DNA from 4 places in the Bradyrhizobium sp. UBA2491 genome. Region 3 is predicted to be linked to each of the others. Evidence: predicted binding sites of a transcription regulator. Region 3 holds the regulator's gene; each other region holds the start of a gene.
What was found. Region 3 encodes LexA, which represses DNA repair genes until DNA is damaged. Its sites were predicted from a motif close to TGTTCNNNNTGTGTTCNG; they were not measured.
Positions count from the first base shown of each region.

Region 1: a site for LexA is predicted at 5,269-5,286, ahead of B2W55_RS28660 (DNA recombination protein RmuC). Genes of this name have one in related genera too.
Region 2: a site for LexA is predicted at 4,340-4,357, ahead of B2W55_RS07605 (ImuA family protein). Genes of this name have one in related genera too.
Region 4: a site for LexA is predicted at 4,766-4,783, ahead of recA (recombinase RecA). Genes of this name have one in related genera too.

Region 1 covers NZ_DDOP01000081.1:141,414-149,354, reverse strand. Annotated here, with positions in the region: gene B2W55_RS28695 (DUF1036 domain-containing protein) at 1-339, shown strand, start outside; gene B2W55_RS28690 (pyrimidine 5'-nucleotidase) at 527-1,219, shown strand; partial or broken gene B2W55_RS28685 (2,3,4,5-tetrahydropyridine-2,6-dicarboxylate N-succinyltransferase) at 1,223-1,453, shown strand; gene dapE (succinyl-diaminopimelate desuccinylase) at 1,518-2,672, shown strand; gene truA (tRNA pseudouridine(38-40) synthase TruA) at 2,871-3,608, opposite strand; gene fmt (methionyl-tRNA formyltransferase) at 3,608-4,543, opposite strand; gene def (peptide deformylase) at 4,620-5,147, opposite strand; gene B2W55_RS28660 (DNA recombination protein RmuC) at 5,318-6,538, shown strand; gene B2W55_RS28655 (GIY-YIG nuclease family protein) at 6,631-6,930, shown strand; gene B2W55_RS28650 (AmpG family muropeptide MFS transporter) at 7,051-7,941, shown strand, end outside.
Region 2 covers NZ_DDOP01000024.1:882-7,585, forward strand. Annotated here, with positions in the region: partial or broken gene B2W55_RS07595 (error-prone DNA polymerase) at 1-1,806, opposite strand, end outside; gene B2W55_RS07600 (Y-family DNA polymerase) at 1,803-3,584, opposite strand; gene B2W55_RS07605 (ImuA family protein) at 3,475-4,269, opposite strand; gene B2W55_RS07610 (UdgX family uracil-DNA binding protein) at 4,525-5,970, shown strand; partial or broken gene B2W55_RS07615 (inorganic phosphate transporter) at 6,520-6,704, shown strand, end outside.
Region 3 covers NZ_DDOP01000066.1:65,532-73,472, reverse strand. Annotated here, with positions in the region: gene B2W55_RS22105 (ComEC/Rec2 family competence protein) at 117-2,399, shown strand; gene B2W55_RS22100 (hypothetical protein) at 2,396-2,623, opposite strand; gene B2W55_RS22095 (hypothetical protein) at 2,800-3,228, opposite strand; gene lexA (transcriptional repressor LexA) at 3,502-4,206, opposite strand; gene glp (gephyrin-like molybdotransferase Glp) at 4,451-5,662, opposite strand; gene B2W55_RS22080 (HAD family hydrolase) at 5,754-6,395, opposite strand; gene B2W55_RS22075 (amino acid ABC transporter substrate-binding protein) at 6,752-7,663, shown strand; gene B2W55_RS22070 (PAS domain-containing protein) at 7,703-7,941, opposite strand, start outside.
Region 4 covers NZ_DDOP01000041.1:28,479-36,419, reverse strand. Annotated here, with positions in the region: gene gcvP (aminomethyl-transferring glycine dehydrogenase) at 1-1,814, shown strand, start outside; gene B2W55_RS12970 (acyl-CoA thioesterase) at 2,073-2,510, shown strand; gene B2W55_RS12965 (hypothetical protein) at 2,516-3,478, opposite strand; gene recA (recombinase RecA) at 3,572-4,660, opposite strand; gene B2W55_RS12950 (hypothetical protein) at 5,732-5,896, shown strand; gene B2W55_RS12945 (hypothetical protein) at 6,362-6,541, opposite strand; gene B2W55_RS12940 (hypothetical protein) at 6,549-6,764, opposite strand; gene B2W55_RS12935 (hypothetical protein) at 6,780-7,103, opposite strand; gene B2W55_RS12930 (Hsp20 family protein) at 7,186-7,641, opposite strand; gene B2W55_RS12925 (hypothetical protein) at 7,859-7,941, opposite strand, start outside.

The sequences.
Region 1 (7,941 bases), on a different contig from region 3:
CCGCACAGGGTGATGGCGGCGGTCGCGACCGACGACGGCAAGGTGGTGACCAGCCGCGGCTGGTATCGCATCGACCCCGGCACGTGCCTGCACCCCGACGTCACCGGCACGCCGAAGCAGATCTATTCCTTCGCCGAAGCGGTCGACAGCGACAACCGCGCCATCCGCATCAAGGATAAGCCGCTGAACTGGGGCGGCGCGGTGCAGCTATGCACCCGGGACAGCAAGTTCGAGGTCAACGAGCAGGGCGATTGCGCCACCCGCGGCCTCACCGCGCTCGGCTTCACCACCGTCGACATGACCAGCGGCGGCAAGACGCTGCGCTTCGCGATGCCGTGATGAAGATAACGGCGCCACATACATCACCGTCGTCTTGGCGAAAGCCAGGACCCATAACCACAAGACTGCGTTTGGCGAAGAACGACGGGCATCGCGCCTTATTGATGGATTCCGCGGTATGGGTCCTGGCTTGCGCCAGGACGACGCCGGAGAGCATGGCGACGTTCGCGCTGAACGTTGGAGGGACATAATGAAAACTCCGCGCAACTTCTCCGATGTCGAGACCTGGGTGTTCGATCTCGACAACACGCTGTACCCGCACCATGTCAATCTGTGGCAGCAGGTCGACGCGCGGATCGGCGAATTCGTCAGCAACTGGCTGAACATCTCGCCCGAGGAGGCACGGCGGCTACAGAAGGACTATTACCTGCGCTACGGCACCACGATGCGCGGCATGATGACCGAGCATGGCGTGCAGGCCGACGACTATCTCGCCTATGTGCACAAGATCGACCACTCGCCGCTCGAGCCGAATCCGGCGATGGGAGCCGCGATCGAAAAGCTGCCCGGGCGCAAATTGATTCTGACCAACGGCTCGGTCGACCATGTCGATGCGGTGCTGGGCCGGCTCGGCATCGGCAACCATTTCGACGGCGTGTTCGACATCATCGCCGCCGATCTCGAACCGAAGCCGGCGCCGCAGACCTACCAGAAATTCCTCAGGCTGCACGACGTCGATCCGGCGAAAGCCGCGATGTTCGAGGACCTCGCGCGCAACCTGGTGGTGCCACATGAACTCGGCATGACCACCGTGCTGGTGGTGCCCGACGGCAGCCGGGAGGTGGTACGCGAGACCTGGGAGCTCGAAGGCCGCGACGCTGCTCATGTCGATTATGTCACCGACGACCTCACCGGGTTCTTGCAGCGGCTGAAGCCCTGATCGCTGTCGATGGGCGTGTTCCTGGGCGCCTCGACCAAGATCGTCGATCGCGAGACCGGCGAGATCTTCGTCGGCGAAGTCCCGGAATATGCCGTCGTGGTGCCCGGCATGCTGCCGGCCAGGCCGCTGAAGAACGGCCAGCCGGGACCCGCTACCGCCTGCGCGGTGATCGTCAAGCGCGTCGACCAGCGCACCCGCGCCAAGACCAGCATCAACGAGCTGCTGCGGGACTGATCGGCGGCTGCGACACAGCGAACAAGGCTGGCCCATCCGCGCCGTGACGTGTTAAGCGGAACGCATGAGTGATGCTGTCTCGATTACCCGCGATCTGGTTCGCTGCCCGTCCGTCACCCCGGCCGATGCCGGCGCGCTTGGCGTTCTCGAAAATTTATTGAAAACCGCAGGCTTCGAGGTCCATCGCGTGACCTTCTCCGAGCCCGGCACCGCCGATGTCGACAATCTCTACGCCCGCATCGGCAACTCGGCGCCGCATATCACCTTTGCCGGGCATACCGACGTGGTGCCGCCCGGCGATGAAGCGGCGTGGACGCTCGGCGCATTCTCCGGCGAGGTCAAGGACGGCTATCTCTACGGCCGCGGCGCCGTCGACATGAAGGGCGGCATCGCCTGCAGCGTCGCCGCGGTGCTGCAATATCTCAGGGAGCACGACGGTCAACCAAAGGGCTCGATCTCCTTCCTGATCACCGGCGACGAGGAGGACGTCTCGATCAACGGCACCGTCAAGCTGCTGAAATGGTGCGCCGAGCGCGGCGAGAAATTCGACCATTGCGTGCTCGGCGAGCCGTCGAATGTCGAGGTGCTCGGCGACATGATCAAGATCGGCCGGCGCGGCTCGCAATCCGGTACGCTGGTCGTCGACGGCGTGCAGGGCCACGTCGCCTATCCGCACCGCGCCTCGAACCCGGTGCCTGACATCTCCAGGCTGATCGTGGCGCTGAGCGACGAGCCGCTCGATCACGGCAGCGCGCAATTCCAGGCCAGCAACCTCGAATTCACCACCGTCGATGTCGGCAACACCGCGGGCAACGTGATCCCCGGCCAGGCGCGGGCCAAATTCAACATCCGCTTCAACGACAATCATACGCAGGAGAGCCTGCGGCAGCTGGTCGACGAACGGCTGGCGAAGGCCTGCGGCAACCGCATCCGCGCCCACATCGACTGGATGCCCTCGAACTCGAACGTGTTCGTCACCAAGCCCGGCCCGTTCACCGACCTCGCGGTCGCCGCGATCGAGCAGATCACCGGCCGCAAGCCGGAGCTCTCCACCTCGGGCGGCACCTCGGATGCGCGCTTCATCTCGAGCTACTGCCCGGTGATCGAGTTCGGCCTGGTCGGCCAGACCATGCATCAGATCGACGAGCGCACGCCGGTCGCCGATCTGGAGCAGCTGACCAGGATCTATCGCGGCGTGCTGGAGCGGTATTTCGCGTGATCCGGCCGGCTGGCTGGACAAAAAGTCGAAAAACAACCCCATGCACAGTAGGCGTTGTGGTCACGAGCGATCTACCGATACCAGATGCGGTAGGTAGCCCGTAGGATGGGTAGAGCGTAGCGAAACCCATCGCTTCGAAGCCGCGGCGCACATGATGGGTTTCGCTGCGCTCTACCCATCCTACGCAGTCGACCTCGCCTAATAATCCACCCGCATCAGATAGAGCCCGTCGGGCGGGGCGACAGGGCCGCAGGCGGCGCGGTTGCGGGCGGCGAGCGCGGCGGCGAGATCGTCGGCGCGCCAGCGCCCCTCGCCGACCCAGACCAGCGACCCGACCATCGAGCGCACCTGGCTGTGCAGGAATGAGCGCGCCGACGTCACGATATTGATCGCATCGCCGTCGCGGGTGACGTCGAGCTGATCGAGCGTCTTCTCCGGCGATTTGGCCTGGCACTCGGTGTCGCGGAAGGTGGTGAAATCGTGCTTGCCGAGCAGGCGCTGCGCGGCGTCATGCATCGCATCAGCATCGAGCGCGCGCGGGACGCGCCAGACCCGGCCGACATCGAGCGCGAGGTTCGCGCGGGTGTTGGTGATGCGATAGAGATAATGCCGCTTGATCGCCGAGAACCGCGCCTCGAAATCGTCAGGCACGATATCGGCCGCGAGCACGGCGATCGGATCGGGCCGCAAATGCGCGTTCAGCCCGTCGCGAAAACGGCCCGGCGGGAAGTGCTTGACGATGTCGCAATGCGCGACCTGGCCGCGCGCATGCACGCCGGCGTCGGTGCGCCCCGCGCCATGCACACGCACGTCCTCGCCGCAGATCGCCTTGACCGCCGTCTCCAGTGCACCCTGCACGGTCGGCGCGGTGTCCTGGATCTGCCAGCCGGAGAACGGCGTGCCGTCATATTCGATGGTGAGCTTGTAGCGCGGCATCAGCTCAGCCGCGCAGGCGGCTTCAGCGGCGTGCCGCGCAGGAAGTCCGCCGCCTTCATCGGTCCCTTGCCGGCGCGTTGCAGCTCGAGAATCCGCACTGCGCCGTCGCCGCAGGCGATCGCAAGATTGTCGTCGAGCACGTCACCGGGCTGGCCCGAACCTTTCGCCAGCTCGCAGCGCAGGATCTTCAGCCGCACCGGCTCGCCCTCGCCGGCGAGCTCGCACCAGGCGCCGGGGAATGGCGACAGCCCGTGGATGTGCCGCAGCACCGCGTGCGCCGGCTGCGTCCAGTCGATCCGCGCCTCGGCCTTCTCGATCTTGGCCGCGTAGGTGACGCCATCCTCGCTCTGCCCGGTCAGCTGCAAGCCGCCACGCTGCAACGCGCCCATCGCCCGCACCATCAGATCGGCGCCGAGCGGCGCCAGCGCGTCGTGCAGGTCGGATGCCGTCATGCTGTCGGTGATCGGCAGCCGCTCGGCCATCGCGACGTCGCCGGTGTCGAGGCCGACATCCATCTTCATCACCATCACGCCGCTCTCGGCATCGCCGGCCATGATGGCGCGGTTGATCGGCGCGGCGCCGCGCCAGCGCGGCAGCAGCGAGGCGTGCAGATTGAAGCAGCCGAGCTTCGGCGCATCGAGAATGGCCTGCGGCAGGATCATGCCATAGGCCACGACGACGGCGGCATCGGCGTCGTGGGCGCGAAACGCTTCAAGCGCCTCCGCGGTCCTGAGCGTCTTCGGCGTCAGCACGGGAATTCCGAGCCGCCGCGCCTCCTGCTCGACCGGCGTCGGCTGCAATTGCAGGCCGCGCCGCCCGCCGGGCTTTGGCGCGCGGGTGTAGACCGCCACGACCTCATAGCCATGGGCGACCAGCTCCAGCAGCGTCGGCACCGCGAAATCAGGCGTGCCCATGAAGATCAGGCGAAGAGGCATGCGGTCAAGCTCGGAAGGAGTTGGAGGTCTCCGTCATGGCCGGGCTTGTCCCGGGCATGACGGCGAATGAGCGTTGCTACTCAGCCGCGCGCTTGGCGGCCTTCTCGAACTTCTTGAACACGCGGTCGCGCTTCAGCTTCGACAGATAGTCCACGAACAGCACGCCGTTGAGATGGTCGATCTCGTGCTGGATGCAGGTGGCGTAGAGCCCCTCGGCATCTTCCTCATGCAGCTTGCCGTCGAGGTCGATGAAGCGCAGCCGCACCCGCGCCGGGCGCTCGACCTCCTCGTAATATTCGGGGATCGACAGGCAGCCCTCTTCGTAGACCGACAGCTCTTCCGAATGCGAGATGATCTCCGGGTTGATGAACACCCGCGGCTGCGGCGTGGTCTCGCCGTTCTCGTCGCGCTTGGCGAGGTCCATGGTGATCAGCCGCAGCGGCTGCGCGACCTGGATCGCCGCCAGCCCGATGCCGGGCGCGTCATACATGGTCTCGAGCATGTCGTCGGCGAGCTTGCGGATCTCCGGCGTCACCTTCTCGATCGGTTTCGACACCAGCCGCAACTGCTTGTCCGGCAGGATGATGATTTCTCTTAAAGCCATGGCGGCGATTTAAGCCGGTGACCTCATGGGGTCAATGCGCCCCGGAACCCATTCAGACAACGTTAACCACGTTTCTTTACGCGAGCTTAACCAGGCCAATCAGGACATCATTTACCGCAAACGTTCCCTCTTCGTTCGTGCCCGGCCGCGAATCGGCTACAACTGGCGGCATGAACGAGATTCTGCTCACGATTGGCGACCTTCCGGTCCGCGTCTCCGACGCCCTGATCGGCCTTGGCGCGCTGGCGCTGATCCTGCTGTTTGCGATCGCCGTGGTGATCGCGCGCGGCAGCCGGCGCGGCGCGGAACTGGCGATGGCCCAGGCCATTCGCGCCGATGAGCTGGAGGAACGGCTCGCGGACATGCTGCGGGCGCAGAGCGAATCCTCCGGGCGGGTCGACGCCAAGGTCGACGCCTTCGCGCAGGCGCTGGCCGGCCGCCAGGCCGAGATGGCCCGCGCGGTCAACGAGCGGCTGGATTCGGTGACCCACCGGGTCGGCCAGTCGATGGAACAATCCACCCGCAACACGATGGATTCGCTGCGCGTGCTGCATGAGCGGCTCGGCATCATCGACCACGCCCACAAGAACCTCAACGAGCTCACCACCCAGGTCACGACCTTGCGCGACGTGCTCGCCAACAAGCAGTCGCGCGGCGCGTTCGGCCAGGCACGGATGGAAGCGATCGTCCAGGACGGCATGCCGAAGGGCTCGTTCGAGTTCCAGTACACGCTGACCACGGGCAAGCGGCCGGACTGCGTGGTGTTCCTGCCCGACCAACGCCCGCTCTGCATCGACGCCAAATTTCCGCTGGAGGCGATGACCGCGCTGCACGATGCACGCAGCGACGAGGAGCGCAAATTCGCCAGCCAGCGATTGCGCACCGACGTGCTCAAGCATGTCAGCGACATCGCGGAGAAATACCTGATCCCGGGCGAGACCCAGGACACCGCGCTGATGTTCGTGCCGTCGGAATCGGTCTATGCCGAAATCCATGACGGCTTCGACGACGTGATCCAGAAGGCCTATCGCGCCCGCGTCGTGCTGGTGTCGCCGTCGCTTTTGATGCTGGCGATCCAGGTGATGCAGCAGATCCTGAAGGACGCCCGCATCCGCGACGCCGCCGACCAGATCCGCAACGAGGTGATGCATCTCGGCGACGATCTCGGCCGCCTGCGCGATCGCGTGCTGAAGCTGCAAACCCATTTCGGACAGGTCAACGAGGACGTCAGGCAGATCCTGATCTCCGCCGACAAGATCGAGAAGCGCGCCGGCCGCATTGAGGAGCTCGATTTCAGCAAGTCCGAGACACCGATCGAGGTGCCGCGCTTCGTCAAAAGCGGCACACCCGAGCTGTTCCCTGCCCCGCGCAAGCTACAGGCGGGGGAGTGAGGGGCGCTTTAGAAGTCTGTTTGGCGCTCGCGCCACCCACTCGGTGTCATCGCCCGACTTGATCGGGCGATCCAGTATCCCAGAGGCCGCAATTGGGAACGCGCAGCTTCTACGTCTACATCCTTGCTAGCCGCATCGGCGGCACGCTCCACATCGGTGTGACAAATGACCTCATCCGAAGAGTCGGCGAGCACAAACTGAAATTGGTCGAAGGCTTCACCGGGAAGTACGGCGTCGTGAGGCTGGTTTATTTCGAAATATTCGATGATCCTGAGAATGCGATTCGCCGTGAGAAGAGGCTGAAGAAGTGGAATCGAGCGTGGAAGATCCGCTTGATCGAAGAAGGCAATCCAAATTGGGAAGACTTGTATCCAACGATCGCCAGTGGCTAGGTGTTGTCATGCCCCGCGAAGGCGGGGCATCCAGTACGCCGAGACGTCGGTTGCTGGGCGCTGCCGTCACGGAGTACTGGATCGTCCGCCTTCGCGGACGATGACCTCACGATGGGATAGATGACCGCCCCCGCCGCCACACCGGAAAAGTCGCCGCCCGCCGCCAGCTCCTGGCGCGACAGCTTTGCCGTGTACTTGCAGCCGCGGGTGCTGATCGTGCTGCTGCTCGGCTTCTCCTCGGGGCTGCCGCTGGCGCTGTCCGGCTCGACGTTGCAGGTGTGGATGAAGGAGGCCGGGGTCGATCTCGGCACCATCGGGCTGCTGGCGCTGATCGGCACGCCCTACACGCTGAAATTCCTCTGGGCGCCGCTGGTCGATGCGCTGCATGTGCCGCTGTTCACGCAAATCTTCGGACGCCGTCGCGGCTGGCTGCTGCTCTCGCAGCTGTTGCTGATCGTGACGATCCTGGTGCTGGCGATGGCCGATCCGGCGCGCTCACCGTGGTTCGCGGCCTTTGCCGCGCTCCTCGTCGCCACCGCCTCGTCGACCCAGGACATCGTGGTCGATGCCTTCCGCGTCGAAAGCCTGCCGGAAAGCGAGCAGGCCGCCGGCATGGCGTCCTATGTCGCGGCCTATCGCGTCGGCATGCTGGTCTCGACCGCGGGCGCGCTGTTCATCGTCAGCGGATTCGAGTCTGCGGGAATAGCGCGTCCGTCGGCGTGGATGTGGGGCTATGTGGTGATGGCCGCGCTGGTCGTGATCGGCATCGTCACCGCGCTGGCCGCGACCGAGCCTACCCAATCGAAAGGCGCGGAGGCCGCCACGCACGCGCAGAACGCGGCCGAGCGCGTGCTGCACGCGGCGCTCGGCGCGTTCTCCGAGTTCCTCAGCCGCAAGGATGCCCTCGCGGCGCTCGCTTTCGTGGTGCTGTTCAAATTCACCGACGCGTTCTCGGGCACCATGACCGCGCCATTCGTGATCGACATCGGCTTCTCCAAGGTCGATTACGCC
Region 2 (6,704 bases), on a different contig from region 3:
GCACAGCATGTCGTAGACCTTCTCGTCGTCCGGCGGGACCGAGGCAAGCTCCCAGCGTTTGCCCTTGTGGTCATCGATCAGATCGAAGCATTTGCGGATGCAGGTCAGCATGCCCAAAGCGAGCACGTCGACCTTCATCATGTGCAGCGCGTCGACGTCGTCCTTGTCCCATTCGATGAAGGTGCGATCGTCCATCGCGGCGTTGCCGATCGGCACATAGGTGTCGAGCCGGTCCTGAGTCAGCACGTAGCCGCCGACATGCTGGGAGAGATGGCGCGGAAACTCGATCAGCTCGGTGGCGAGCTCGACCGCGAGGTTGATCATCGCATTCTTTGGATCGAGCCCGGCCTGCCGCACCTGCATGTCGTTGAGGCCCTTGCCCCAGCTGCCCCACACGGTGTCGGCGAGCGCCGCGGTGACATCCTCGGTCAGCCCGAGCGCCTTGCCGACGTCGCGGATCGCGCTGCGCGGACGATAATGGATCACGGTCGCGATGATCGCCGCGCGATGCCGGCCATAGCGGCGGTAGACATATTGCATCACCTCCTCGCGCCGCGAATGCTCGAAATCGACGTCGATGTCGGGCGGCTCCAGCCGCTCCTTGGAGATGAAGCGCTCGAACAAGAGATCGACCTTGGTCGGATCGACCGAGGTAACGCCGAGCACATAACAGACTGCCGAGTTCGCCGCCGAGCCGCGGCCCTGGCACAGGATGTTCTGGCTGCGCGCATAGTGCACGATGTCGTGCACGGTGAGGAAGTAATGTGCGTATTTCAGCTTCCTGATGAGACGCAATTCCTTGTGCAAGGTCTTCTTGAGTTTAGGCGAAATCCGAGTTGGAAATTTTCGGTGCGCTCCCCTCCAGGTCAAATCCTCCAAATGACGCTGCGCGGTCTTGCCCGGCGGCACCGGCTCGTCGGGATACTGGTATTTGAGCTGGTCGAGCGAGAATGAGATGCGCGCGGCGAAGCGCATGGTTTCCGCGATGGCGGCTGGCCAGTCGCGGAACAGCCTTGCCATTTCATGCGCCGGCTTGAGATGCCGCTCGGCGTTGGCTTCAAGCCGGCGGCCGACCGCCTCAATGGTGGTCTTTTCGCGGATGCAGGTCAGCACGTCCTGCAACGGACGGCGCGCGGGATGGTGATAGAGCACCTCGTTGGTGGCGAGCAGCGGTACGCCCGCTTCGGTGGCGAGGCCATGCAGCCGTGCGAGGCGGCGCCTGTCGTCGCCGCGATAAAGCAGGCTCGCGGCGAGCCAGACGCCATCGGCAGCGCTCGCATTCAATTGAGCGAGCACGTCGAGCGCGTCATCGGTCTCGAAACGATGCGGCAGCGCCAGCACCAAAAGCTGACCTTCGGCGAAATCGACGAGATCAGGCAAGGTGAGCCGGCAGTCGCCCTTCTCGACGCGCTCGGATTTTTGTGTTGACGCGTTTTCTTCACGCGAACCGGTGTCCACTTCGCTGGAAAACGCTCTGCCGCCGCCGCGCTTGCCGCGGGTCAATAGCTGGCACAGCCGGCCATAGGCGGCGCGGTCGCGCGGATAGACCAGGATGTCGGGCGTGCCGTCGATGAAGACGATGCGGGCGCCGACCAGGAATTTGGGCGGATGGGCGACCTTCTCGCTGTCGAGCTCCTTCCAGGCGCGCACCACGCCGGCCAGCGTGTTGTGATCGGCGATCCCGATCACGGGGATTCCGAGCTCGCTCGCCTGATGCACATAGGCGCGCGGATCGGAGCCGCCGCGCAGGAAGGAGAAATTGCTGGTGATGCCGATCTCGGCATAGTCGGGCAGAGGTGTTGTCATGCGAACAGCCCGTGGACATACCAGTTGGCTGGGACCGGCTTGCCTTCCTCGTCGCGCAGCTCGCTTTCGTACAGACCGTCGCGAAAGATCCAGAAGCGCTGGCCCTCGGCATCCTCGACCCGGAAGTAATCGCGGGTCAGCGATGCGCCGTCCTGCTTCCACCATTCCATCGCGATCCGCTCGGGGCCCTCGACCCGCACCACCGCGTGCAAGGCGCGCCGCCAGGTGAACTGGTGCGGCGGACCGTCCGGCACGCTCGCGAATGGCACCTTGATCGGCTCGGGCCGCTCGAACAGCCTGAGTGGCCGTAGCGGCGGCTCGCCCGTGACGCGCTCCGGCCAGGCGGCGGCACTGGCGGCGGCCAGATGATGCTGCGCCGGCAGTGCGAGCGTCGCGCGCTCGGGGATGTGGCTCTCGAGCGGCAGATGCACGACGACGCGTTTGCCGCCGATACGGGCGGCGATGCGATCGATCAGCGCCGATATCTCGTCATTGTCGTGCACCGTGGCGTCGAGATCGCGCTGCTGCTGCACCACGATCTCGGTACGCCCTGCGGCAAGGCGGATGAGATCGAAGCCGAAGCCGGGATCGAGCGGATCGTTGAGCGCATCGAGCCGCTCGCGGAACAGGCGGTCGATCATTTCCGGCCGCGTCACCGGCCGACCGGTCTCGACCATGATCGCCGCGACCTTGCCGTCGGTGCGAAAGAAGCTCGCTTCCAGTTGCCGGGCGCCCTTGCCTTGCTTGTCCATAGCGGCGACCAGCATTTTGGCGAGGCTCGAGAGCGTCGGCGCGATCACGGTATCGGTTGCGACCGGATCGGGGAAACGCTTCTCGACGATGTAATCGGGCAGCGGCTTGCGTGGGCTGATCGGAGCATCGCCCTGTCCGAGCGCGTGGCCGAGCAGGGTGGTGAAGGCCGAACCGAACCGTGCCGAGATCTCGTGCGGGGCGCGCGCGGCAACATCGCCGATGATCTTCAGGCCGGCACGGCGCAGGCCGGTGGTGATGGCAGGATCGGCGCCGAGCGCGGAGACCGGCAACGGGCCGACCGCGTGCGCCTCCGCGCCATCGGCAACGATCTTGCCCGAGACATGGCGCGTCAGCGTGCGCGCCGCGATCGAGGTGCCGGCAATCGCCGCGCTGACGGCAAAGCCGCGCCGGCTCAGCGCGCCGGTCACGACCTGCAGCAGCGCGCGCTCGCCGCCGAACAGATGCGCGCAGCCGGTGATGTCGAGGAACAGGCCATCAGGCGCGTCGAGCGCCACCAGCGGTGTGAAGCGATCGCACCAGTCGGCGATGTCGTTCAACGTCTTCAGGTCGGCCGCGGGATCGGTGTCGTAGACGGTGAGCTCGGGACAGATCGCGCGCGCATTGGCGAGCGGCAGCCCGATCGACAGCCCGGCCCGCACCGCGGCCTCGTCGACGGCATGCAGCAGGATGGCGTTGTGGTCTTTTGCGACCACGACGCTGGGGAGTTCGTTGCTCTTCGTAAGGGACGCATGAGCGGACGGGTTCCCTCCCCCCTTGTGGGGAAGGGTTAGGGAGAGGGGTAAGCCATGTACGCCGGCGTCTGTGGTCCCCCTTTCTCCAACTCTCCCCCGCAAGGGGGGAGAGAGCCCTGCCGATGTGCTCGCCTCACTTGAAGGTTCAGCCACCTCCCGCGCATCAGCTTGCGAGGCGATGTCCTGCGCGAGCTTGCGCTTGATGCGGTCGATGGGCAGGCGTGGCAGCCACAGGCTGAGGATACGCCGACGGTTCACTGAACTGGCACTCATCACATTTCCATTCCATGATCCATCGCCCGACCGGGCCATGACGATTGCGCACTAGTTCGGCATCGAAGCGCGGCGCGCCCCAGGCGGAGGCCGCATTGCCGGGCGGCGAATGCGCCGCGCGCACGATCCAGCGCGTCTCCGCGGTCGAGGGGATCGGCGTCGCCGCGATCCGCAGCACCAGCGCGGTGACGCCGGCAGCCTGCGACGCAAGCGTCAATTTGCGGCTGGCGACGAGATCGAGCTGGCGCGCCTCGCCCCAGACCTCGAGCACCACAGCGCCGAGCGCATCGCAGGCCAGCGCATCGGCCGCGGTGCGCAGGGCGCCATCGACATCGGCGGCGCGCACCGTGACCAGCAGGCGCGGATCGAGGCCGAGCTCGGCAAGCCCGCGCATCGACAGCGCGCCGTTCTCGCGGTCGGAAAAATCCTGCCGCACCCACACCAGCGGCTTGCGCGCCGATAGCCGTCCGGCGAGCCCCGCGATGAAGCCGGTCGCCGCGCCACTTTGATGGCCGGCCGCGAACACCTCGTGCAGCGCAGCCGGTGCAAGCCCGCCGCGCAGCATCGCGTCGGCGCCGCTGTGACCGAGCGCAACGCGGCTCGGCATCGCCGCCTCCGATGACGCCTCGATGCGCGCGATGCTGCCGCGCAGAGACGTAAGCGTACCCGTGCGTGCGCCGTTCATTGCGCCGCTCCTTCCAACCAAAATTTGAAGCCGTCACTGACCTGAACAGAGAGCCAGGGACTGGCCCAAATGTTCATGATATGTTCTAATATAAAGCTAACAGGGCCAGCGGAGTCAATCGGATTGGTGAGCCTGCCGATTCATCAGCGGAATCAAGGGGTTTGGAAGCGGCCGCACCGGCCTTCTCCGCTTTCCCCGCGGCGGTGAGGCGCACGGGCCCGGACATCGGCGGCGTGACGGAAACGGAGCAATCGCATGCATCTCATCGTGCTCGACAACGACACCGATTTCGAAGGCTGGCGCAAAGCCGCACGGCAACTGGCATCGCATGACGTCAGGCCGGCGGACGTCACATGGCAAATACGCAGTGACGACGCGTTGCTGCCGACATCCCGCGCGAACGAGATGCCCGACGCGCCGCAGGTGCAGTTCAACGTCCCCGCCAGATTCGTCGAGCTGGCGCGAACGGCGATCCTGCATTGCCATGACGAGCGCTTCGCCCTGCTCTATCGCCTGCTGTGGCGACTGCGCAGTCATCACGATCTGCTCGGCACGACCATCGATCCTGATGTCGCCGAAGTCCATGCAATGGCACGCGCGGTCTATGGCGACATCGACAGGATGCATGCGCATCTCCGCTTCCGCGAAATCGGCCGCGAGCACAAGGCGCACTACGTCGCCTGGTTCGAGCCCGAGCATCATATCGTCGCGTCCGCCGCACCGTTTTTCGCCAGCCGCTTCGCCGACATGCCGTGGTCGATCCTGACCCCGGATGTCTGCGCGCATTGGGACGGCCACGCGATCTCGATCACGTCAGGCATCGCCAAGTCCGAGGTGCCGAGCGAGGATCGGCTCGAGGAGGTCTGGCGGCGTCATCACAACGGCCTGTTCAATCCCGCCCGGCTGAAACTGATGGAGGCGCCGCAGGCCTATTGGAGGAACCTGCCCGAGGATTCGATCATTAAGCCTTTGATCGAAGACGCCATGCGCATGACCAGCGGTCCCTTCATCGCACGCCGGGCGAGCGAACCGCAGAAGCGGCAGGATGTGCCGATACCCCGCAAGCAGGCCCATGACAGGCAAGCCCATGAAGCGATTGGTGACGCGATCGCCGCCTTGCGCGAAGAGGCCGCCGCTTGCCGCGCCTGTCCACTGTGGAAGGACGCGACACAGACCGTGTTTGGCGAAGGCCCGCAGAACGCGACACTGATGCTGGTCGGCGAACAGCCTGGCGACAAGGAAGACCTCGCCGGCCATCCGTTCGTCGGACCGGCCGGGCAGATGCTCGATCGTGCGCTCAAGGAAGCGGGTATCGATCGCGCCAAGGTCTACATCACCAACGCGGTGAAGCATTTCAAATTCGTGCAGCGCGGCAAGGTCCGGCTGCACCAGAAACCGGGCACGGCGGAGATCCGCACCTGCCGTCCATGGTATCAGCGCGAGCTCGCCGCCGTCAGGCCGGAGCTGGTGGTGGCGCTCGGCGCGACCGCAGCGCAAAGCGTGCTCGGCAAGATCACGCCGATCAACAAGAACCGCGGCAGGCTGATCGAGCACGACGGAACCAGGGTGCTGGTCACAGTGCATCCTTCTTATCTGCTGCGGTTGCCAGACGAGAGCACCAAGGCACTGGAATATCAGCGTTTTATCGACGACCTGAAGATCGCGGCAGGTCAACTGCGCGACGCCGCCGATGCGGCTTGAGTTCCGCAAGACCAGCGGAACTGGAAGACGCACAGCCCTGTGCGAAACTGCTCTGAAATACCTACAACCTTTAATTGATCCGTGATAGCGTAGCACATTCAGACGGTATCGGGCGTCATGTTCACGCCATGACGTACCCTGAGGCAGGCGCGCTGCGCGGTTCGACTAGCCCCAATCGTGCGGCGCGCCACCTCATCTCACCACCTCACTCGCGCGCTACCTCATCCAGCCAGCCGACCCATCTCGTCGCCGCGCTCGTCGGATACTTCGTCGTGAGCTCTCGTCGGCCGGACTGACAGTCCTGTGTGATCTCGTACTCACACTGTCTCGCGCTGTGCAACGCAGGCAGCAAGTTTACGTCGCGATCAACCCGCTTCTGTTGCTGAACATTGCCACGAGATCGAAACAGTGCGCGCACCTTCAATGCGTTGCGCAAAAATTCGGCCCGCCGTCCACCGCCAAGGAGCGCCGCTTCATTTCACGGGCCGGATTTCAATTGCTTGTCATATGCATCGATCAAAATCGGAGGCATTGGGACAGGAGTTTACCATGAGCGATATGGCGTTACCCGGCTCGATCGAACCAGCCTTGAAGAAGGGCCCGGATCTCGACAAGGGCTTTCACCCGATGACGGGTGTCATTTACATGGGCGTGGTTGCGGCCGCCCTGCTGTTTGTTGCCTACAGCATCTATGCCGACGTCGACGCCACCGGCACGCGCGTGACTTCGTTCCT
Region 3 (7,941 bases):
CAGCGCCCGGCTGTCCCCACAGGTCACAGCCCCCGGTTGCGTGTTTCGGTTCCGTTCCGCTAGTCGGGTGACTGCGGCATCCGCTAGCCTGCCGCCCGGCAGGGATCGCAAGCGGAATGGCGGAGCAGGGCACCACCCCGGGCGGCAAACGCGGCTATGCCGGGACGTGGCCGCCGCGCGCTGCTGTGCCGGCCGGTGGCTATGTCCCGGTGTCCGCCAGCACCTGGCGGCCTTTCGTCGAGACGCTGCGGCAATGGGCGCGCGCGGAGGCGGGCGCTGGCCGGCTGCTACCTTGGGTGCCGGTGGCGTTCGGGACCGGCATTGCGTTCTATTTCGCGGCCGAGCATGAGCCGGTGCTGGCGGTCGCGGCCATCGTCGCGATTGCGCTCGGCCTGCTCGCTGTTCTGCTGCGGCGGCGGAGGGTGTTTGCCGCGCTGGTGCTGCTGGCCGCGGTCGCCGCAGGCTTTGCGACGGCGACCTGGAAGACGGCGAGGATCGCGCATGCCGTGCTGGCGCGCCCGATGTTCTCGGTGGCGCTGACCGGGTTCGTCGAGACGCGCGACATCCGGGAGAAGACCGACCGTTTCGTGCTGCGCGTGGTGTCGATGGAGAGCCCGCGCGACAACACCAGATTGGAGCGCGTCAGGCTCTCGGTGAAGAAGGGCACGGCGCCCGAGGTCGGCAGCTTCGTCGAGTTGAAGGCGCGACTGATGCCGCCGCTCGGGCCGCAGCGTCCGGGCTCCTATGATTTCGGCCGCGACCTGTATTTCCAGGGCATCGGCGCGTCCGGCTTCGTGATGGGTGCAGTCAAGACCAGGGAGCCGCCCGCGGCCGGCGGCTTCGCGCTGCGCTACGCTGCCTTCATGCAAGGCCTGCGCGACGCCATCGACGCCCGCATCCGCACCACGCTCGATGGCGACCAGCGCGCGATCGCCACCGCGCTGCTTACCGGGCGGCGCGACGCGATCACGACGCCGGTCAATGATGCGATGTTCATCTCGGGGCTCGGCCATGTGCTGTCGATCTCCGGCTATCACATGGCCGTGGTCGCCGGCGTGGTGTTCTTCACGGTGCGGGCGTTGCTTGCGCTGTTTCCGGCGCTGACGGCGGCACATCCGATCAAGAAGTGGGCGGCGGCGGCCGCGCTCGTCGCCGCGGCATTCTATCTGCTGCTCTCAGGCGCCGAGGTCGCGACGCAGCGGTCGTTCTTCATGACCGCGGTGGTGCTGATCGCCGTGATCGTCGACCGCCGTGCGATCACCTTCCGCACCCTGGCGGTGGCGGCGCTGATCGTACTCGCGATCGCGCCGGAGGCGCTGGTGCACCCGAGCTTCCAGATGTCGTTTGCCGCGACGCTCGGGCTGGTCGCGCTGGTGCAGATCGGGCTGCCGAACCTCCTGGCTTCGCCCGACCATTCGGTGACCGCGCGGGTGGCGCTGTGGGGCGGGCGCGAGCTCATGGTGCTGATGCTGGCCTCGCTGGTGGCGGGGCTCGCGACCACGCCCTACGCCGCGTTCCATTTCCATCGCGTGACGCCCTATGGGCTGCTGGCGAACCTCGCGGCGATGCCGGTGGTGTCGGCGGTCGTGATGCCGGCCGGCCTGCTCGGGCTCGCCGCCATGCCGTTCGGCTTCGACGGCGTATTCTGGGCGATCATGGGATTTGGCATCGACTGGATGATCCTGGTGACGCAATGGGTCGCCGCGCTGCCCGGCGCGGTTGGGCGGATGGCGGCGTTTGGCACCGGACCGATGATCCTGGCCAGCGCCGGCATCATCCTGCTCGGGCTGTTGCGCACGCCACTGCGCTGGTCGGGCGCCGTACTGCTGGTGGTGGCCTCGGCGTGGGCGGTGCGGGTGCCGCAGCCGGATGTGCTGGTCTCCGCCGACGGCCGCAACGTCGCGGTACGCGGCGGCGACGGGCGGCTGCATCTGATGCACAGCGCCAAGGATGCCTTCCTGGTGAAGGAGTGGCTGGCGGCCGACGCCGATGCGAGGACCGCCACCGATGCCTCGCTCGGCGAAGGCGTGTCCTGTGATGCGAGCGGCTGCGTGAGCCAGGGGCCCGGCGGCTTCGTCGCGCTGGCGATGCGGCCGGAGGCGTTGGCCGACGATTGCGAGCGCGCGGTGCTGATCGTGACGGCACGGCCGGCGCCGCAAGGCTGCGCGGCCGCCGTGGTCGATGGCGACCGGCTGCGGCGCCACGGCGCGCTGGTGCTGCGGCGGACGAAGGACGGCTTTGCCATCGACGCGGTCAGGCCCGGCGGGGTCGACCGGCCGTGGTCGCCTGCGGTTCCTGGCGACGGCGAGAGCGAGACATCGCTGCGCGCGCCTGCCGCCGCGCCACGGCCCGCCGTGGACGCGACGCCGGCTGAGGGCGATCTACAGGGCGAGGATTAGCCGTTGTCCGGCGAGGGGCCGGTCGGCAGTTCGAACAGGCCGAGATGATATTCATCGGAATCGGGGCCGGCGTCGGGTTTCCTGACGAGTGTGAAGGTCGCCTCGGGAAACTGCTCCCAGACCTTCAAATCGTCGGCCGTCACCGTCAGCCAGCCGAACCGGAACATGTAGCGACCCGGTTCCGTGACGCGTCCAGCCTTCTGCCATGTGACCTTGTCGACCACTGCGCGGCTTTCCTTGGGTGCACTCTCCGTGGGTGCACATGCTCCGCGCGCGATGATGCGCCAAGGCGCCCGCCGACGCAAATCTTCCAGCGCGCCCCGGAACCCGACGTCCGGGGTCGCTCGAAATCGCTTTGGTCATTCGCCGCCGAACAGCTCATTCCGCGGCGACGATGCGTTTAACCCAAAAACAGCGACGCGAATGCGGAGGGCCGCCGCTCCACAGCCTTCGGCTTGTGCTCGACCGCCGGATGCAGCGCCGGCAATTGCAGCACGCTGACGCGCTGCCCCTCGACCAGCTGGGTCACCAGCACATGGCTCCCGTCGGGGAATTCGACCGCGTCATGATGTCGATCCGGAACGTCGGGCTCGACTTCGTTGAACACGCCGACCCGGAAGCCCATCGTCTTGGTCCAGATCCAGCGGCTGTCGTAGCGAACGTTCTCGGCGAAAGCGAGCTCGGTACCCGGCAGCATGCAGACCGCCACAGTGGGATCGTTCTCCGAAGCAAAACCGCGGGTCGACGTGCCGCGGAAGGTCGTCGTGATCAGCGTCTCTCCGACAATGGCGGGGCGCGATGCCACGGCGTGCAGACTATAGTCACACATCGGATGGCTCCTCGTTTCGAGGTAGCGACCCGTGCCTCTCCTTGAGGCATGGGCCTCTACCAGAGTGGACGATAGCGAACGAGTGTCGGCTCGTTTCGAGGCGATTGTACGACTGGCCGTTGAACGCTCCGATCACAAACACGCGACGCTGCGTGGGAGGTATCGGAGCGCATCGGGCAGACTGCACCTTGCGCTATCTTCCAAGGAACGATCCGATGTGTCGCTCGTTCCTCGCCGCCGCAAGTATTTGCGGCTCAGTACACGTATTTGCGCTCAGTATTTGCGATACAGCCCGATCAGCTTGCCCTGGATGCGGACCCGGTTCGGCGGCAGGATACGCACTTCATAGGCAGTGTTGGCCGGCTCCAGCGCGATCGACGCGCCGCGGCGGCGGAAGCGCTTCAGCGTGGCTTCCTCCTCGTCGATCAGTGCCACCACGATGTCGCCGGTGTTGGCGACGTCGTTGCGCTGGATCAGCGCCATGTCGCCGTCGAGGATGCCGGCATCGACCATCGAGTCGCCGCGCACTTCCAGCGCATAATGCTCGCCGGTGCCGAGCATGTCGGGCGGCACGCTGATGGTGTGGCTGCGGGTCTGGAGCGCCTCGATCGGCGTACCGGCCGCGATCCGGCCCATCACCGGGACCGCCACCGGGCGGTTGCCGTCGTCCTCGGCGACCGGCGGGGTCGCGGGACGCTTGCCGAGGGTGCCTTCGATGACGCTCGGGGTGAAGCCGCGGCGGCCGTTGCCGCCGCCGGCGGAGAGTTCGGGCAGCTTGATGACTTCGATGGCGCGGGCGCGGTTGGGCAGGCGGCGGATGAAGCCGCGCTCCTCCAGCGCAGTGATGAGGCGGTGGATACCGGACTTCGAGCGCAGGTCGAGCGCATCCTTCATCTCGTCGAAGGAGGGCGGCACGCCGGCCTCTTTCAGACGTTCATTGATGAAACGCAGAAGTTCGTACTGTTTGCGCGTGAGCATCTCGAGTATTCCCCCGGTTGATAGCGTCGTTCGATTCCGAGACTCTTCAGTGGGGCCTGCAGGCCGGGCCTGACCTCGGGAGCATGGTGCTTGCTGCAAGCGCTCCCTGGCGGCCTCCCGTTTGTAGACACCAGTACTCGAAACAAATCATGAACGGACACTATATGTTCGATATGTGTTCCGCAACCTCTTAATTTCCGGTGAACGGGTCAAGGCAACACGCAACCAGCGAGCCGCGAAAGCCTCACTCCGGCAGCGTCAGGATCTCACACTCACTGCCCTTGGCAGCGGCGGGCGCAAACGGCGGACGCACGAGAAGTGCCCGCGCCGCAGCGAGATTCCCGAGCAGCGACGAGTCCTGCTGCATGACGGGCGTGGCGACCAGCGAGCCGTCCGCGCGCTCCTCGAGACGGGCGCGCAGATAGTCCTCGCGCTGGTCGTTGGCGGCGAGGTCGCGGCCGAGCAGCGCGCTCGTGCGGACATGATGAACGGTCTTGCGGCCGCTCAGCGCACGAATCAACGGCACCAGAAACAGGAAGGCGCAAACATAGGACGACACCGGATTGCCGGGCAGGCCGATCACCCGCATCGCGCCGAGCCGGCCGTGCATCATCGGCTTGCCCGGCCGCATCGCGATCCGCCAGAACGCCATCGCGACGCCCTCGGCTTCGAGCGACTGCTTGACCAGGTCGTGGTCGCCGACTGAGGCGCCGCCGGTGGTGATCAGGACGTCGGCTCCGGCCTCGCGCGCCCGGCGGATGCCGACCGTGGTCGCCTCCACGGTGTCGGCGGCAACCCCGAGATCGACGGTCTCGGCGCCTTCCGCGCGCGCCAGCGCCCGCAGCGCATAGCCATTGGAATAGACGATCTGGCCGGGACCGGGCCGCGATCCCGGCATCACGAGCTCGTCGCCGGTCGCCAGCACCGCGACCTTCGGGCGGCGGTGCACCGCGAGTTCCGGATAGTTCATGGCGGCCGCAAGCGAGAGCGCGCGGTCGGAGAGGTGGCTGCCGCCGGTGAGCAGCACGTCGCCCTCGCGGAAGTCGACGCCGGCGGGGCGGATGTGCCGTCCCGCCGTGGCAGTCTCAGTGATCGTGATGTGGTCGCCGTCGACCGCGGTGTCTTCCTGGATGACGATGGCGTCGGCGCCATCGGGGATCACCCCGCCGGTGAAGATCCGCACCGCTTCGCCGGCGCCGACAGTGCGCTCGAACGGCCGGCCGGCGGCGACTTCGCCGATCACCTTGAGCCGGGCCGAGAGATCGGCGGCATCGGCGGCGCGCACGGCATAGCCGTCCATCGCCGACATCGGCTGGGGCGGCTGGGTACGCCGCGCCGCGAGATCACCCGCCAGCGTGCGGTGGTAGGCGGCATCGAGCGCGACCAGCTCCGACGGCAACGGCTCGGCGCCGGCGAGAATGGCGGACAGGGCATCGGCAACCGGCATCAGGGCCACGCTCGGAGCTCCTCAATTCGCAAGGGCAATTCCCACAGGGAAATCCCAAAGGCAATTTCCAAAGGCAATTCTCAAGGGCAATTCCAATGGGTCAAACACCAGACCTGTCAATTCCGAGCGCGCCCAGCGCCCGTGCCACGTCATCCGTCGATGTCACGTGGACGGCATGAAGGCCGCGTGCCCGCGCACCTTCGATATTGGCGGCCGAATCGTCGAAGAACAGGATCCGCGACGCCGGCACGCCGATCGCTTCTACCACATGATCATAGGCCTCGGCGTCGGGTTTCCGGAAGCCGATGCTCGAGGACAGGAACACCGTGCGGAAATGGCTGAGCAGATCGGCATAGGCGACCGAGAAATGCGCGACATGGGCCGGATTGGTGTTGGAGAAGGCGTAGAGCGGCATCCGTGCGGCGGCGGCCGTGAGCAGCGGCGCGATCCCCGGCATCGCGCCGGTGAAGATCGAATTCCAGCCATCGAGGAACTGGGCGTCGCTGAGGCGAATGCCGAGCGACTGGCGCAGATTGGCGAAGAACGCGGCGTCGTCGATCCGGCCGGTCTCGTGATGCTTGAAGCTGTCGTCGACCACGAAGCGGCTTGCGAGGTCCGCCGGCGCACAACCGGCATGCTCCGCCCAATGCGCCATCACGCGATCGAAGCTGATGTTGATCACGACGCGGCCGATATCGAACAGCAGCACGTCGACGGAATCGGGAGAGAGTTGCGATGTCATTGCGTGAACCGTGTACGAAAATTGCGGGCAGGCGGCAATGTGGTCGATTTGTGCGGCAGGTATGCGACCAGTCTCGCGGCCGGTGCAGGAGAATCCATCGCCTCTCCACGCGTCGTCCCTGCGAAAGCAGGGACCCATACGCCGCGGCGGATGTCGTGGATGGGACTCGTCATTCTGACATCGGGTTGGTTTGTCGTAGCGCTGCGCAGCGGATCATCGCAAAGCGCGATAACTGATAGACACATCCTCATCTACCCCCGGGAGCCGCCGGTCGGCTATCACCACGCCATGCGTCGCTTCGGCACTCTTGGCTCGGGTACGCAACCCTCGTCACGACGACCGGACAGGAGTAGCCCATGCGTTTGCCCGCCATCCTCTTCGCTCTCATACTCGCCGCAGGTCCCGCGGCCGCTGAAGAGCTGTCGGGCACGCTGCAAAAGATCAAGGAAACCGGCAAGGTCACGCTCGGCTATCAGGAGGCCTCGGTTCCCTTCAGCTATCTCGACGACAACGCGCGCCCGATCGGCTTCGCACTCGATATCTGCCTCAGGATCGTCGATGCAGTGAAGAAGGACCTGGGCATGCCCGGGATCGCCGTGGACTATCTCCCCGTGACCTCGTCGAACCGGATTCCCCTGATGGTCAACGGCACGATCGATCTGCATTGCTCGGCGACCACCAACAGCGCCGATCGCCAGAAGCAGGTGACGTTCACCAACACGCATTTCCTCAGCGCGACGCGGTTCGCCGCCAAGAGATCGTCCAACATCAACACCATCGACGACCTGAAGGGGAAGTCGGTGACCGCGGTCGCGGGATCGGTCAATCTGGCGCAGCTCATCAAGGTCAACAACGAGCGCAAGCTCGGCATCAACATCCTTCCGGCGAAGGACCAGGCCGAGGCCTTCCTGATGCTGGAGACCGATCGCGCCCAGGCTTATGCGCTCGATGACGTCCAGTTGGCAGTTGCGATCGCGCGCTCGAAGGCGCCGGCGCTCTACATGATCAGCGAGGAGGCGTTCTCGAAGGCGGAGCCGTTCGGCATCATGCTGCGCCGGGAGGACGCGCCGTTCAAGGCGCTCGCCGACCGCGCCACCGCGGAGCTCTACAAGAGCCCGGAGATCGAGGTCATGTACCGGAAGTGGCTGGAGGCGCCGACCCCGCCGAAGGGTATCAACTACCACGTCCCGATGTCGCCCGAACTGCGCAACGCGTTCGCTCATCCAAGCTCGAGTTTTGACCCGGATGTGTACGGTATGGGCAAATAGTTCGCGTTGCTATGTTGCAGCAGCTTCGCAACGGAGAAGTCAACTGGCGCGCATCAGACCTTCTACCCCCGCGACCATGCCTTCGGCATCGACCACGGCCGTTGTAGAAATCTGAAATTTGACCAGTTGCCCGTCCTTGTGGCGACCCACCGCAGTCACCGTGTCGGGGAGTGTCTTGACGCCCGACTCGATATAGCTCGCAAAGCCTTGCCGATGGCAGGCATGGGACGGCTGCGGAATGATCAATTCCAGCGGGTTTCCGATTGCCTCAAGTTCAG
Region 4 (7,941 bases), on a different contig from region 3:
CCGAGGGCCTGACGCATATCGCACGCAGCGTGCATCGTCGCGCCACCGTGCTCGCCGCGGGGCTGCGCAAGCTCGGCTTTGCGCCGACCAGCGAAGCGTTCTTCGACACCGTGACCGTCGAGGCCAGCGCGAAGCAGATCGAGATCGTCACGCGCGCCCAGGCGGAGCGGATCAATCTGCGGATCGGTGCGACCACGCTCGGCATCGCGCTCGACGAGACCACCACGGCAGAAACCGTCGAGGCGGTGTGGCGGGCGTTCGGCGGCAAACTCAGCTTTGCCGAGATCGAGGCCGCCGCCCGCGAGGCACTGCCCAAGGAGCTGCGGCGCAGCAGCGCCTTCCTCACCCATCCGGTGTTCAACAGCCATCGTTCGGAGACCGAGCTGCTGCGCTACATGCGCAAGCTCAGCGATCGCGACCTCGCGCTCGACCGCGCCATGATCCCGCTCGGCTCCTGCACCATGAAGCTCAACGCCACCACCGAGATGATCCCGCTGACCTGGCCCGCGTTCGGCAATCTGCACCCGTTCGCGCCCGCGGATCAGGCCAAGGGCTATCATTCGCTGTTCAAGCGGCTGGAGCAGTGGCTGTGCGACATCACCGGCTATGACGCGGTGTCGCTGCAACCGAACTCCGGCGCGCAGGGCGAATATGCCGGGCTTTTGGCCATTCGTGGCTACCATCTCGCGCGCGGCGAGCCGCATCGCAAGGTGTGCCTGATCCCCTCCTCCGCGCACGGCACCAACCCGGCCTCCGCTGCGATGGTCGGCATGGACGTCGTGGTGGTCGCCTGCGACGCGCGCGGCGACGTCGATGTCGGCGATCTCCGCGCCAAGGCGGAGAAGCATTCGGCCAACCTGGCCGCCGTGATGATCACCTATCCGTCGACCCACGGCGTGTTCGAGGAGCACATCCGCGAGATCTGCGACATCGTGCATGCCCATGGCGGACAGGTCTATCTCGACGGCGCCAACATGAATGCGCAGGTCGGCCTGTCGCGTCCCGGCGACTACGGCGCCGATGTCAGCCATCTCAACCTGCACAAGACCTTCTGCATCCCGCATGGCGGCGGCGGCCCCGGCATGGGCCCGATCGGCGTCAAGGCGCATCTTGCGCCCTACCTGCCGGGCCATCCGGCGACCGACGGCGCGACAGCGCATGCCGTCGGCCCGGTCTCGGCCGCGCCGTTCGGCTCGGCGTCGATCCTGACCATCTCCTACATCTACATCCTGATGATGGGCGGCGAAGGGCTGACGCGCGCCACCGAAGTGGCGATCCTCAATGCGAACTACATCGCAGCAAGGCTGCAACCGCATTTCCCGGTGCTGTACCGCAACGAGCGCGGCCGCGTCGCGCATGAATGCATCGTCGATCCGCGGCCGCTGAAGACGACCAACGGCGTCACCGTCGACGACATCGCCAAGCGGCTGATCGACTACGGCTTCCATGCGCCGACCATGAGCTTCCCGGTGGCGGGCACGCTGATGATCGAGCCGACGGAATCGGAATCGAAATTCGAGATCGACCGCTTCTGCGATGCGATGATCGCAATCCGCAAGGAGATCGCGGAGATCGAGAGCGGCCGCTGGAAGGTCGAGGCGTCGCCGCTGCGCCACGCCCCGCACACCGTGCACGACATCGCCGACGATGTGTGGGACCGGGCCTACACCCGCACCGAGGGCTGCTTCCCGGCAGGCGTCTCGCGGTCCGACAAATACTGGAGCCCGGTCGGCCGCGTCGACAATGTCTACGGCGATCGCAACCTGGTGTGCTCCTGCCCGCCGATCGAGGATTACGCGGAGGCCGCGGAGTAACGCGGGCTCCGTCGTGGAATGTCGTAGCAACCATCAAGCGGGCATGGTTGCTGCGAGGTCCGGTTCAAAGCATCGAAAACAACCCCATGCACCGTAGGGATTGGGGCGACTGGTCATCCACCGGCACTAGATCCGGTGGGTAGGACGGGTAGAGCCAACCGGACCGCGCGTGCGTGCACCTGCTGGCTTTCCCCATGCTACGATCCCGCAATTCGGCTATCGCTGAATGCGCGGGACCAACGCCGCCGCAGGAGGAACATGCGCGAGGAATTCTGGTTTCACTTCCCGTTTCGCGTCCGCTATTCGGAGGTCGACGCGCAGGCCGTGGTGTTCAACGCCCACTATTTGACCTATTTCGACACCGCGATCACGGAATACTTCCGCGCGCTCGGCTACGACTATCTCGGCGAGGTCAAGCGGACCGGCATCGACTTCCACACCGTGAAGTCGGTGGTCGAGTACAAGGCGCCAATCCGGTTCGACGAGGACATCGAGGTCTGCGTCCGCGTCGCGCGGATCGGCCGCTCCTCGATCAACCTGGCGCTCGCGATCTTCGCCAAGGGCTCCAACGATCTGCGCGCCACCGGCGAGATCATCTGGGTCGCGACCGACCAGACGACCCATCAATCGGTCGCCGTCACGGACGATCTGCGGGCGCTGATTGCGAGCCGGGAAAAGGCGCTGCCGGCGGGCTGAGTTGACTACGGTCTGGTCAGCGTCGGAGCAATGCGCCAGAGATTGTCGTTGGTGAGGTGCGTGCCGCCCCACCAGCGATCGATCGGGTTATGGCTGCTGAAGTCTTCCTGGTGCGCGATGATCGCTTCGCCGAACTCGGTCAGCCGCGGATAGCTTGCAGCGTAGCGCGCGTGCCAGCTCCTTTTGCTCTGCGGTCGTTCGAGATCGGTCACCGCAGGCGACGGACCATCCGCGAGGCCGTCGAGCAATGAGAAAAGTTCGAGTTCCCCGAACACATTTCCGGGGTGCCAGAATCGATGAAGGAGTCCAAGCGCTGAAAAGCCGTCGTAACGTGCGATCAGCTCGAGAAGTCGCATTTCAGTTGCGCCAAGCCCCGTCGCGCGGGAGGGCAATTCTGCAACCAAGGCAAGCTGCGCCGACCTCAGAAATGGCAGTGAGCTAAGGTCGCTCTGCAAGCAATCCAGAAAAGGCATTGGGGTGGCTGCGCGATAAGCCGACCAGGTCGCACTTCCGATATTGAGTTCGACCGGGCCGACGTCGACCGTCAACACATCCTCTGGTTCGGGCATTTCTTCAACCGGCATCGTCAGATCGAAATCAACAAGACGCAACTTCAACCTGGCCGCTGTCTCGGGATGATATCTGAAGAAAGCCAGAAGGAAGACCAGTTGCAGCTGATCGTTCGGATACTGTTCGAACCAGAGCTCGATCACGTCATACGGTTCGCAATACTCGACGAGCGAAAGGTGCCTGCGAGCCCGGACTTCATCGGAGAACAATCGCCATGAACACCAATCCGACCAATGACGACCCGGGCCCTGTCCGGAACGCGCGCCAAAATAATCTTCGAACTCTTCTACCGGGGGCAACGGCCCCCAAACGAAGCGAAAGCGAAATTCAATGACCGCCTCTGCCAGACCCGAGCGCGCGAGACGGATACCGGAACCAGTCAGAATCAAACGCTTCATCATCCAACCTCGCCGAACGCAAAACAAAACGGGCGCCGAAGACGTCGGCAACTCAACGTCCTCAGCGCCCGCTTGCAGCGAAATGATTGAGCCTTACTCCTCCGTCGGCTCCTCGCCGTCGGCGTCGCGCTCGGGCGTGCCGGCGAGGATCTGCTCGGAGATCAGGCCGGAGTTCTGCCGGATCGCGGCTTCGATCTTGCTGGTGATATCGGGGTTGGCGCGCAGGAACGCCTTGGAATTCTCGCGCCCCTGGCCGAGCCGCTGGCTGTCATAGGAGAACCAGGCGCCGGACTTCTCGACGAGGCCGGCCTTGACGCCGAGGTCGAGTATCTCGCCCATCTTGGAGACGCCCTCGCCATACATGATGTCGAACTCGACCTGCTTGAAGGGCGGCGCCAGCTTGTTCTTCACCACCTTGACGCGGGTGGTGTTGCCGACCACCTCGTCGCGCTCCTTGATCGCGCCGATGCGGCGGATGTCGAGGCGGACCGACGCATAGAATTTCAGCGCATTGCCGCCGGTGGTGGTTTCCGGCGAACCATACATCACGCCGATCTTCATGCGGATCTGGTTGATGAAGATCACCATCGTGTTCGACTTGTTGATCGAGGCGGTGAGCTTGCGCAGCGCCTGGCTCATCAGGCGCGCCTGCAAGCCCGGCAGCGCATCGCCCATCTCGCCCTCGAGCTCGGCCTTCGGCACCAGCGCGGCGACCGAATCGACCACCAGCACGTCGACTGCTCCCGAGCGCACCAGCGTGTCGCAGATTTCCAGCGCCTGCTCGCCGGTGTCCGGCTGCGAGATCAGCAGCTCGTCGATGTTGACGCCGAGCTTGCGGGCATAGACCGGATCGAGCGCGTGCTCGGCGTCGATGAAGGCGCAGATGCCGCCCTTCTTCTGGCCTTCCGCCACCGTATGCAGCGCCAGCGTGGTCTTGCCCGACGATTCCGGCCCGTAGATCTCGACGATGCGGCCCTTCGGCAGGCCGCCGACGCCGAGCGCGATATCGAGCCCGAGCGACCCCGACGACACCGTCTCGACATCCATCGAACGGTCGTTCTTGCCGAGCTTCATCACCGAGCCCTTGCCGAACTGACGCTCGATCTGGGAGAGCGCGGCTGAGAGGGCCTTGGACTTGTCCATGGAGGATCCTTCGACGATACGCAGTGCAGTGGCGGACATTTGGGATGTGCTCCTTATGGCGAGGATTCGCTAGCGGGACAAACGGGGCGGATGCGATCAGGTGGAATGCGTTGTTGATAGGAATCTCGTACCACGTTTGTTCTATGTTCGCAATATGTTCTTTTCGCCGGAAAGGTGCTGGCCTGCTTCCATCCCCCGCGGCCCGTTTTGAAAATTATGTTGGCCTGGTTTGGACTTAACCGCGCATCAACCATGGGTTAGCTGGTGTTCTCAGTAGTCTTACTGAGCGGCCATATCCCACGTTCTGGGCACTTCGATTTTTATGGCTCGATTTCTTCTTAGCTTAAAGCGCTTCCGTGGAACCTTACCCTCACCTGACGATTATGCTCCCCGTTCCGGGCAGGGAACCGAATGAGGGAAAGGGAAATGGGTCCGAAACGTCGCCGCGTGAAGCAGACAAACTCACTTGAAGAAAGACTTTTAGAGCGCACAAGACAGCTACGCCAACAGGCCGCAGCGCTCCCTCCAGGTATCGAGAAAGAAGCTTTATTGAAGCTAGCTCGCCAAGCTGAAGCCGGGGCTCGCATGACCGAATGGTTGCGCGCTCCCAGCCTTCAATCACAGACCTGACAAAGGCCGCCTCTGTTGGCGGCCTCTCCATTTATACCCGCCAGTTCCATTGTACATGCTACAGACTGGCCCGTTTTGCTTTGGCGAGTGCCTATTTCGGCCAGTACCGCCGGAAAGGCGCTGTCCGTATTTGACCCCGCCGAGGGTCCTAATTCGAATCCGCTAGTGTCGTAAATCGTTTAGCCACCGATCTCGTTGGTGTTATTCGCCTGTTATGGTTTTCAAGTTCATAAGCGCGAATGGAATCTCACTACCGAACTTGTCAGTGCGGAGCAGTTTACGAGCGCACTGAAACACCGATCCCTGAACGGCAGGCCGCGAGCTTCGAATGCTCTTTCTGTGGGACGACACTGGAAACCTGGAACTCCGCAATGGTGCCCACATATAAGTTTCTTGCTGGCCCCGTACGCACTTAGGAACGCCGCTAACCTATGTTAGTTAGGGCGCAGGGGTTCTAGGTACCCATGGGCAACGACGGCCATGTGTGAAAAGTGCATCGAGTTCGATCGTAGGATTGCGCACTACACGCGGCTTTCCACAAAAGTCCTCGACCAGCAGGCACTGGATGGCATCACCAAATTGCTGGCCGATCTGCAAGGCAAAAAGCGCGAGTTGCATCCCGATACGCCCGGCATGCCGGATTGACTAAGCGTGACGACCAAGAGGATGAGCAGTGGGAAATGAGCGCGTTCCCCTGTCCGGCTTGCTCGCAAAAAATGAGGCTCGTGGGCAAAGAACGTGCCGTGCCCGGATCAAGCGGTCACGTTCTGACATTCCAGTGTGAGTGCGGCCAAGTGTTCTCGACTAGAGATTTTCAGTAAGGCCGCCTCAGTAGGCGGCCTCTGCATCGATGAATGGCACCTGCAACGTCTCGTTATAGCGAGGATGAATCCGGTCGAGTTTCCTCCCGAAGTCGTCGTACCCATCGCTCAACTTCCTGACCGATGTCACTGAAGCCAAATGCTCCCGCATCGTCTTCATGACTGCATTCCGAGCCGCACATGACGGCAAGTACGTCGGCCGTACGAACAGACCATTTCCACCTGCTTCGTCCGCGCCGCTTCAGCAGGATATCGGACACCGCGAAGCGGCCGTCGCCCACCCCACAGGTCACGCCGCAACCCTTTCCGGGAAGCCGCGGCGCAGTTGGTCCAGCAGCCGTTGCTCACGCTCGATTCGACTTCTGTAAAGTTCGCGTTCCTCCTCATTCTTCGCGCTCGCCAGCAGCAGGCGATAGTGGCCGATAACCTTCTCGCTACCGCGAATTAGCAAGTCTTGAATGCCGCTCATGACGACGTCACCATGCTTGAGGAGCCGACGATGAATCTTTGGGAAGGGGGAATATCGCCGGGAATGTCTCGGCCATCAGAGCATCGAGCGCGGCCTGCTCGTCGGCCATCCGCCTATCGATGAAGTTTCGCTCGAGATCAGACAAGTTAGTCCTGAGCAATCCGCGATAGCGGTGGATGTTGTTGCGGTGCGTACGGATACGCGCCAAGTTTTCATCGAACATCATCGTCACCCCGCTTCAGGCCGCAGCGCGCCGCTCGGCCGACCGACGCCGCATCGGTTTGCCGCCCGGCGGGTGTCGGGGACCACCATCGAGCGCACAGAGCGCGTCGAGAATCTCATCGATGGTGACCGGGGCCTTCAATCCTTCGGGCGCCCGCAGCGAGGGGCAGGACGCGATTGCAGAGGCATCCGATGCCCATGACGCCAGGATCGCGCGTTTCTCTCCAAGGCTAAGACCCGGATGAGCGATCACGTCTCGCGGGCGTTCGAATCTGGTGCTGGGATGAAGTCGATAATCGAAATCGAATACATTGTCGTCAATTGCGGTCGTCGGCCGCATGGCTGCCTCCATTTCTGAGACGCGTTGAGGAGAAGCCGCGCGGGGAATCCCGCGCGGTCGATACCTAGCCGTTGTTGTGCGATCAGGCCGCTTTGGATTCGATCTGCGTCACGTTGCTCGGCGCAGTGCCGCCGATCGCGATCCGGCGCGGCTTCTTCGCCTCGGGAATCTCACGCATCAGGTCAACGATGAGCAGGCCGTTCTCGAAGCGGGCGGCCTTGACCTCGACGTGGTCCGCGAGCGTGAACTGACGCTTGAAGTTGCGGGCCGAGATGCCGCGATGCAGGAAGGTCCGCTCTTCCTTTTCGCTCTTGCGGCCCTCCAGCGTGAGGACGTTCTGCTCGACCGTCAATTCAACTTCGTCCGGTTTGAACCCGGCAAGCGCGACCGAGATCTGGAAGCGGTTCTCGTCGAGACGTTCGATATTGTAGGGGGGATAGCTTTCCTCGCCCACACGCTGAGCGGCTTCGGCGAGGTCGAAAAGACGGTCGAATCCGATGGCCGACCGGAACAGGGGCGAAAAATCTACAGTGCGCATAGCCAGATCCTCCTGGGAGCAAAATGGTTACGAGCGGCACCGGACACGACCGGTGCCCGTCTCAAGTGGCGGGACCCTGTACGGCGTCCCGATCGCCGTGGTGGCGACGCCGATAGAATTTGTAGGGTCGGAAAAAGTTTCAAGAGGGCCGCGCAAATTTTTTCGGCCTAATGCGGCGCTGCGGCGCAACAGGTCAAGTGCAGACGTTCCCCGCCGGTCAGGCGATGTCTGCGCTAGCCCGGGAGGCAGACAATCCAAGTGCACGCCAGCTCCTGCCCTTGCTGGCGATGAGCAGACGGG